DNA from 4 places in the Chryseobacterium ginsengisoli genome. Region 2 is predicted to be linked to each of the others. Evidence: riboswitches for the same ligand, from Rfam matches in the RefSeq annotation. Region 2 holds a riboswitch; each other region holds the start of a gene.
The links. Region 2 has a riboswitch for cobalamin ahead of ABD940_RS02850 (acyl-CoA thioesterase). Riboswitches for the same ligand answer to the same signal wherever they lie in the genome.
Positions count from the first base shown of each region.

Region 1: another riboswitch for cobalamin. It lies ahead of metE (5-methyltetrahydropteroyltriglutamate--homocysteine S-methyltransferase); the one in region 2 lies ahead of ABD940_RS02850 (acyl-CoA thioesterase).
Region 3: another riboswitch for cobalamin. It lies ahead of ABD940_RS03450 (TonB-dependent receptor plug domain-containing protein); the one in region 2 lies ahead of ABD940_RS02850 (acyl-CoA thioesterase).
Region 4: another riboswitch for cobalamin. It lies ahead of ABD940_RS11980 (TonB-dependent receptor plug domain-containing protein); the one in region 2 lies ahead of ABD940_RS02850 (acyl-CoA thioesterase).

Region 1 covers NZ_BAABHX010000009.1:79,594-81,799, reverse strand. The annotation lists gene ABD940_RS20610 (hypothetical protein) at 1-399, shown strand, start outside; cobalamin riboswitch at 462-646, shown strand; gene metE (5-methyltetrahydropteroyltriglutamate--homocysteine S-methyltransferase) at 1,004-2,206, shown strand, end outside.
Region 2 covers NZ_BAABHX010000001.1:615,423-617,628, reverse strand. The annotation lists gene ABD940_RS02855 (HD domain-containing protein) at 1-423, shown strand, start outside; gene ABD940_RS02850 (acyl-CoA thioesterase) at 584-967, opposite strand; cobalamin riboswitch at 1,078-1,256, opposite strand; gene ABD940_RS02845 (hypothetical protein) at 1,300-2,100, opposite strand; gene ABD940_RS02840 (ATP-binding cassette domain-containing protein) at 2,132-2,206, opposite strand, start outside.
Region 3 covers NZ_BAABHX010000001.1:734,055-736,260, forward strand. The annotation lists gene ABD940_RS03445 (RDD family protein) at 1-912, opposite strand, end outside; cobalamin riboswitch at 1,008-1,183, shown strand; gene ABD940_RS03450 (TonB-dependent receptor plug domain-containing protein) at 1,214-2,206, shown strand, end outside.
Region 4 covers NZ_BAABHX010000003.1:602,712-604,917, forward strand. The annotation lists gene ABD940_RS11975 (transporter) at 1-693, shown strand, start outside; cobalamin riboswitch at 793-978, shown strand; gene ABD940_RS11980 (TonB-dependent receptor plug domain-containing protein) at 1,091-2,206, shown strand, end outside.

The DNA of each region.
Region 1 (2,206 bases), on a different contig from region 2:
TCGGAATTCATTTTTAAAGCATCGAAATTTACAAATCAGTTAAAAGAATATTGTAGAAAATATATTTTAGAAACATTTGAAGAAAGAAAAATCACGTTTCAGGATATGAAAATTGAGGCTTTATTATTGGAGGAATTTTCAGAAGCCCATTTTAAAGAAAGCTTACATACAATATCTTCGCTTATAAATAATTTAAATATTGAAATTGATAAGCTGGAATCTATAAATATGATTAGTAAAGATGGAAATTGCACTGTTTGTAATACAAAACTTACAACTTTCGACACTTTAATTAAAGAAAAAAATTTTAGGTTTATTACAATTTGTGAAAAGTGTCCCAATGAAATTTATAACATTATAAATAAAATTGATTGGGCAACAGGAGTAGCATTTATTTAATTTAAAATCCAAATTTCAAACAAATAATCCCTACATTTGCTCCGAAAACAGTTCTTTTACATACTTCATCAAACGGAAAAGGTTTTACATAACGTAGATTAATAGGGAATCGTGTGAGAATCACGAGCTGTCGCGCAACTGTAAGTAACATACCAAAAGTTTTTGTCCACGAATATCCACTGTGCAAACGGGAAGGATGATAAAAGCTGTTACAAGTCAGGAGACCTGCCTGTTCCGAATTGACAATGCTCTCGCGGTTTGGAGTTTTTTGGTCAGACAGATGATACTTTTGAACGTATTTTGGTTTAAAATTTTAACTTGATCTTTAATAATAAGAATTTGAGAGCCTTAAGTTTAATAAAAATTCTTTAAGATAATTTGATATATCAAATTATTAAGCATTAGGCTTATGTAAATATCTTTGATGTTTCCTTAATGAATCTTAACTGCTTAAATACCCTTAATGGTTAAATTTTAAATTATTAATAGGAAAATTACGTCCTCACTGTATCTACTCTAATCCACAAAATTTCTTTCTCCGACGGCATTGCGAAGCATCTGAAGAGCTTTTAAAATCATTGTTTAATTTAAAAGTTTTTAAGAAATGCAAACGCACATTCTTGGCTATCCGCGAATTGGTAGCAACAGAGAACTCAAAAAAGCCTGCGAGCAATATTGGACAGGCAAAATCGAAGCATACGACCTTTTGGAAGTCGGAAAAACCATCACTCAAAACAACTGGAAACTGCAGCAGGAAGCAGGAATTGACCTTATTCCGTGTAACGATTTTTCGTATTACGATCAGGTTTTGGATATGACTTTGACGGTTGGAGCGATCCCGGAACGTTATCAGGAAATTGCCTTCAAAAAGCCTGAACTGGATGTTTATTTTGCGATGGCAAGAGGTTTTCAAAAAGATGGTTTAGATATCACTGCGATGGAAATGACTAAATGGTTTGATACCAATTATCACTACATTGTCCCTGAATTTCAGAAAAATCAGGAGTTTAAATTATTTTCCAATAAAATTATTAAAGAGTTCATCAGCGCAAAACAGGCAGGAATCAATGCAAAACCTGTGATTATCGGTTTGCTGACGTATTTATTGTTGGGAAAAGAGAAAGAAGAAGGTTTTGATAAATTAGATTTAGCGCAAAATTTACTTCCTGTTTATATTCAGATTTTAAAAGAACTTGAAAATCATGGTGCGGAATATATTCAGTTTGATGAGCCGTTTTTAGCTTTAGATCTAAATGAAAAAGCGAAAGAAACCTATCAGTTTATTTATGCTGAAATCAGAAAACAGTTCCCGAAACTTAAATTTATTGTTGCAACTTATTTCGAAGGTTTAAAGGACAATCTTTCATTATCAACTTCCCTTCCGATCGATGTTTTGCATATTGATTTGGTTCGTTCTCCTGAACAATTAGATGAAGTTTTAAATACAATCCCTGAAACGTTAAGTCTCTCTTTAGGAATCGTTGATGGAAGAAATATCTGGAAAAACGATTTCGGCCAGTCTCTGGCTTTTATTAATAAAGCTTTGAATACATTAGGTTCGGAAAGAGTTTTTATCGCTCCGTCTTGTTCGTTCTTGCACTCTCCTTTCGACCTTGATTCCGAGAAAAACGAAGATATTTTATCTCCTGAAATCAAACAATGGCTGGCTTTTGCAAAACAAAAAGTAACTGAAATTGTTAATTTAAAAAAATTAGCTTCAGAAAATCCGGATTATAATGCTTTACAGGCTTTAGCTGAAAATAAAAAAGCCATTGAAAACCGTAAAATATCCACATTAATTCATAAT
Region 2 (2,206 bases):
GATATTGATTTGTTAAGAGTGATCAGAATGTTATCAATTCATGACTTGGTCGAAATTGAAGCTGGAGATACTTTCTTATTTGACGAAGCTGCAATGGTTGGGAAATTTGAAAGAGAAAAGATTTCAGCTCAAAAGATTTTCGGAATTTTGGATGAACCGTTAAGAACAGAGTTTTTCAATATGTGGCTGGAATTTGAGGAGGAACAAACTCCTGATGCGATTTTTGCCTGTGCAATTGACAGAATCATGCCTTTCATTTTAAATTCTCACACTTCAGGAAAAAGCTGGACGGAAGCCGGAGTTACAGAAAAACAGATCAGAAATATGTTGGAAAATGCTATTGTCAGAGCTTCTGATGAAATGGGGGAGGCTTTTCAGCATTTGTTAATTAAAAACTTAGAGACTGAAAAAGTTTTGAAATAATTTATATTTTTCCCACAGATTTCACGGATTTTCACAGATGTTTATGGTTTAATTTAAACTAAAAAAGAAAAATATACGCAATCATCTGTGAAAATCCGTGAAATCTGTGGGAAATAAAAAATAAAAAAAGTTCAGCGAACTTTGCCGCTGAGCTCTTTATTTATAGTATTTGGATTGGTTTCTTGAATTCATCAATTGCCACAAAAGTAAAATCACCAACAATGGCTCTTTCTCTTTCATAAGAATACATTTGTTCGGTATATATTTCTACGCTTACTTTCATACTGGTATTTCCTACGTGAGAAACTTTCCCGATCAATTCAACAATTGTTCCTGCAGGAATCGATCTTTTAAAATCGATTTTATCGCTGCTTACGGTTACTACGCGTTTTCTTGCAAATCTTGTTGCTGCAATAAACGCCACTTCATCCATCAGCTGCATCGCAGTACCACCGAAAAGCGTATCGTAATGATTGGTTGTGTTAGGAAAAACCGCTTTAAAAATTCGGGTTTCGGATGCTTCAATTCTTTCTTCTGTAGTCATATTTCATTATTAAATTAATGCAAAATGAAATGTATTAAAACAACAGAAAACAACAGAGACGGAAATCTCTGAACATCCATTAGATCAATAAACTTCAAATCGCGAAAGTTTTTTGTTGAAAGAAAAAGGCAGGTCTCCTGACTTGTAACATCTTTATTTCCTTCCCATGACTTGCACAGTGGATTTTTAATAAAGACTTCAGTTACTTACAGTTGCGCGACAGTCCGTGATTTTCACACGATTCCCTTTTAATCTGCAGTTAAGCAAAACCATTTTCTGAAAAGTTATAAACTTATAACTTTTCGGTTGCAAAAATAATGATTATTAACGAATTATTCCGGATTTTTGTAAATGATCTGGCTTTCAGCTTTTCCCTGCTTTATTGTCCAGATCGTGGTATATCTGTTTTCACCCGAACCATTCGTCATATAAAGGAAAATATGATTATTGTCGATCGCAGTAACTCCGACATTATTGAAATCCATTGTCGGCTGGAACATATTTTTAATAGCATCTCTCACAAAAACAGAACCTCTTCCAGGTTGCTGAACTCGTACAGATTTAATTTCCGTCATTCCTTCAGGAATTTCTTTGCCAACACCCCAAGATTTTACTTTGTCAACTTTAATGATATTTCCGTTGGCGTCTTTTTCCTGTTTTTTGATATTTGCATAAGAAGGATAAACATCAATAATCACTTTTGTTCTCTGATTCCCGGGAATTTTTGGATTCGTATCGTCCGTGAAAATTATTGATTTCCCATTTTTAGATTTTGAAGGAGTGAATTGTGGCAGTTTATCAACAAAAACAACACGGTTTTTATTTACCATTCCTTCTTTCGTGATGCTGTCATATCTTACGAAAGGTTTTTCTGTGTCTTCTTTTTCAGGATATTTTATCCAGATCCATTCTGTTTCTCCGGGAGCAGGTTTTACATAAATAAATACGTCTCCTGTTTTCATGCGGATCTTATCAATGATTTTTCGGTAATCTTCTTTGTGAACACGCACCATTGCATAACCTTCCTCAGCTTTTACAACACCGAAAGGAACTTTATCCTGACCTTTTGCAAAACCCAAAGAAAAAAGACTAAAAACTGATAAATAAAACGCTTTGTTTACGGAAATCATCATGAAAAATTTTTTGACAGTTCAAATATATAAATTAAATACTTTTTGGCAGATAATTATATTGTTGCAATTCTTTTAAATCTTTAATTTGTTTTAAATAAGAATCGGA
Region 3 (2,206 bases), 120 kb from region 2:
CACAACATATGTTTCTGAAAAAGAATCGTGCCATCCTTTTTTTCCAAAAAATGAAAATGCTTCGAAGGGAATATGCCTGTAGAATGTTCTTTCAAAAATATTTACTGTATCTAGGATTTCAGATTTCAGAGTAATAACTCTTGAATTTGTTAAAAATTTTCCGGGTGTAGCACCAAAAATTCTTTCAAAAAACGTATAATATGTAAATCTTATGATGACGAAAAAGATCGTAATTACAAATCTGTTAATCAGCCAGTCAGGAATTCTGTTAGTTTGATATCTGTAATAGTTTATCATAAGTCCAAAAATTCCAAACATCAAAGAAACCATGATCATGGTATCAAAAAACAAATGTATAAATCGATCTATTTTTGGTGTTTCAGTAACGTTTATAATGTCAGAATTTTGTTTTTTAAAAGTATCTAATTCTGTTCCTAAACCCATAAATTTTAATAATTTATATCCTAAAGCAACATCAAATATGGTTAATAAAAAGCCTATAATTTTATGAATATACATCATGGTCTGAAATTCGGCATCTATATTAAAATCTTTTTTAAAAACCGTATTTCCTAAGATTAATTGCAATAACAAAAATATATTAGAAATTACTGAAACAGAATAAAAAAATCTAATTAATCTAAGCTCTTTTCCTTTTGATATGTAGAAAAAGATACTTCCGAAAAATAAGAGAATATAGAAAATGAGATTATAAACATTTAGTGAAGAGCGTTCAAAACCTATATAAACATATATCACTCTGAAAATCCACAAAAAATATTGAATAATCATATTAATTGTACCAGGTTTGTAATTTGTAAAATTAAAATAATCAAAGATTTCCGAAAATATCCCCATTACAGATATGACCAGCGATACAACGAAAATCAGTTTAAAGTAGTTTTTTTCCATATAAAAATTTGCGTAAAAATATAATTTATTAATGAAATTGATATCGCCTGATTAAATCAATTATCTATAAAAAATAATTTTTCTCTTAAAAACCCTATATTTGCAAAAATTTTGGTTTCCAATCATTTGGAATGAAAAGGGAATTGGGTGAAACCCCCAAACTGTCCCCGCAACTGTAGATCGCAATAAAGATTTCTACGAAAAACCACTGTGAAAACGGGAAGGTGTAGAAAGCGAAAGTCAGGAGACCTGCCAAAATCTAACCAAATAAATATTGCTTTCGGAGGAAAAGTAAAAGATAATGGATATAAAAAGATCTTTAGTACTGCTTTTTTCGTCTTACGGTTGTTTTCTTTTCGCACAAGAGAAAACTATTGACACTGTTTATATTTTTGACAGCCAAATGAATAAGGTAAAACTTTTTCATAAAGTCAATACTATTACCTCTAAAGACATAGAAAAAAATTCTACCAACCTTTCTGAAACATTACGTTTTCAGTCTCCGGTTTATATAAAAGAAAATGGTCGTGGTGCAGTTTCATCGCCTTCTTTCAGAGGAACGAGCGCAGGACACACAGCTTTTGTCTGGAACGGAATTAATATAAATTCTCAGTTTCTGGGACAGGGTGATGTGAATAATATTCCGGTTTTCGGGTATGATGAGCTTGAAGTGAAATCAGGTGGAGGAAGTGTTCAGTACGGAAGTTCTGCAATTGGCGGAAGTATCCATTTAAATAATAATTTGGATTTTAATAGAGGATTTAATGGTTCTCTTTTTTCTGAAGTAGCTTCTTTCGGCACTTTTAATAATTTTGCGAAAGCTTCTTTCAGTAATGAAAAATTCAGCTTCAAGGTTTCAGGAAATTATTCAATCAGCCAGAATGATTATGAAGTTCCGGAAAAAGAATATATCAACAGAAATGGAAGATATTACAATACATCTATTAACGTCGGTACAGCTTATAAAATTGCAGATCACCAGACAATTTCGTGGCAAAACCAAATTTTTGACGGTTCGCAATACTACCCTATTTTTGTAGAAAACGGAAATAAAACAAAATACAATTCTCAGACATTAAGGAGTTTGCTTGCATGGAATATTGATAAAAGTAAAATTTCCAACAGTTTAAAAGCCGCTTACACAGAAGATAATTTCCAATATTTTGGAGATATTGACAAACCGAAAGAAAGCGGTGCGGAAGGAAAGAATTATATTTTTAAAGACGATTTCAATTACTTTATCACACCGAAACTTAATTTCAATGCTATTGGAGAATTTCAAGTGAATAAAGGT
Region 4 (2,206 bases), on a different contig from region 2:
CAGGATCAATATTTTAATACGATTCAGATTTGGGGTAAAATTCCTTTGACTAAGAAACTGAGTGTCTATGCAAGTTTGCCGTTTCATTTTCATGAGAAGAAAACAATGCAGGGAGATATTAAAATCAATGGAATTGGAGATTTAAACTTAATGGGAATTTATCAATTGTTAAATTCAAAAGATAATATTCATCAGCTAAACGGCGGAGTCGGAGTAAAAGCTCCGTTGGGAAAATTTGATGAAAAAGGAATTTCCGGAGTTAATCCAAGTTTTCAGCTAGGAACGGGAAGTTGGGATTATCAGATGGTTTTGAATTATAAATTTCAGAAAAATAAAATCGCCGTTTTATTAAATACAGATTACACCATTAAAACCGAAAACAAAAAATATTACCGTTTCGGAAATCAATGGAATTATGCAGCCACAGGATTTTATCAAATTTTATCAAATGATAGAATAATTTTCTCTGGAAAAGCAGGTCTTCAAGGAGAAGTTTACGATAGAAATAAGCAATTTGATGAGGTTTTACCCAACACAGCCGGAAGTGCTTTGTACGGAAAACTGGGTTTTGAAGCATCTTACAAGAAATTCAGTTTGGGAAGTGAAGTGATGCTTCCTGCCTATTCCAATTTGGCGGGAGGTGATATTGAAGCGAAATCGCGTTTCAGTGTTTTCCTGAATTTTGGAATTTAACATAACATAATCGTTTCGTTAAATTTTTATAGGAATGATTTAAGATATTTATTTGAAAATCATAGAATTAAATTCAATTTTGATTCTATGATTTATTTTCTATCTTTGCCGAAATCTGGTGAGCCATAAAAAGCGCTTAAAAGGGAATCCGGTGAAAATCCGGAACAGACCCGCTGCTGTAAGCTCCACTAAACAAGTTTTTGAAGATTATATCCACTGTTTTTTAATGGGAAGGATTTCAAAAATGGAGTAAGTCAGAAGACCTGCCAGAAGATTTAACGTTTGACGCTTTCGTGGAATAAAGCTTTAGGACATCATTGATTTTGTGCAGTTTACAGCTGCGCTTAGTCGCTGTATTCTTATATCCATTAGCGTCATCATTATTCTAAATGAGCTAATGGTGACAAAATTTTTTACATCTCAACTTCAGAAGGTTGTTTTCACAGTTTTTGTGTTAACGGCTACTTCTATATTTTCACAATCCAGAAAAGACACGATTAAGGAACAAACAATTGTTACCGTAAACGTCAAAAAGAAAAATTTTAAAGAAATCCTTCCCGCTCAGGTTTTATCGGGCGAAGAACTGGAAAGACTCAACAGTCAGTCGGTTGCTGATGCATTGAGGTATTTTTCCGGAATTCAGATCAAAGATTACGGAGGAATTGGAGGTCTGAAAACAATCAATATCCGAAGTATGGGAAGTCAGCACGTCGGTGTTTTTTATGACGGAATCCAGATCGGGAATGCCCAGAATGGAGTAGTGGATCTTGGAAGATATTCATTGGATGATTTGGAAGAAATTTCTCTCTACAACGGACAGAAAAGCGAAATTTTTCAGCCTGCAAAAGACTTTGGCTCATCGGGTTCTATTTATTTACAGCCGAAGGTGCCGAGTTTTAAAGGAAATCGTAAAACAAATTTAGTTGTAAGATTTAAAAACAGTTCTATTGATCTGTTTGATCCTTCTTTTCGTTTGGAACAGAAAATTTCAAAAAATATTTCGGCAAGTTTTAGTTCAGAATTTATTCAGAGTGATGGTATTTACAAATACCGTTACAAGAAAAAATATCCGGACGGAGAGATTGCTTACGATACAATTGCCAAAAGAATGGATTCTGATATTCGGGCAAAACGTTTTGAAACAAGTTTAAACGGAACGCTTAATAACGGAAGTTGGAATATAAGAGGTTACGGTTATATGTCAAATCGTGGAATTCCTGCGGCAATTGTCAACAACCGTTTTGATGGAAGAGGTGAAAGGCAGACCGATGAAAATTTTTTCGTTCAGGGAAGTTTCAAGAAAAAAATATTTCCAAAACTGGAAACTCAGATTAAGACCAAATTCGCGTACGATTACACGCATTATATTGATACAGTTTCGTCCATAAAAATTCAGAATCAGTATATTCAACGGGAACTGTACGTGTCTAGCTCAAATTTATATTCTATTACTGCTGATTGGGATGTCAGTGCGAGTGTAGATTTTCAATATAACAATCTGGACGCGGATTTG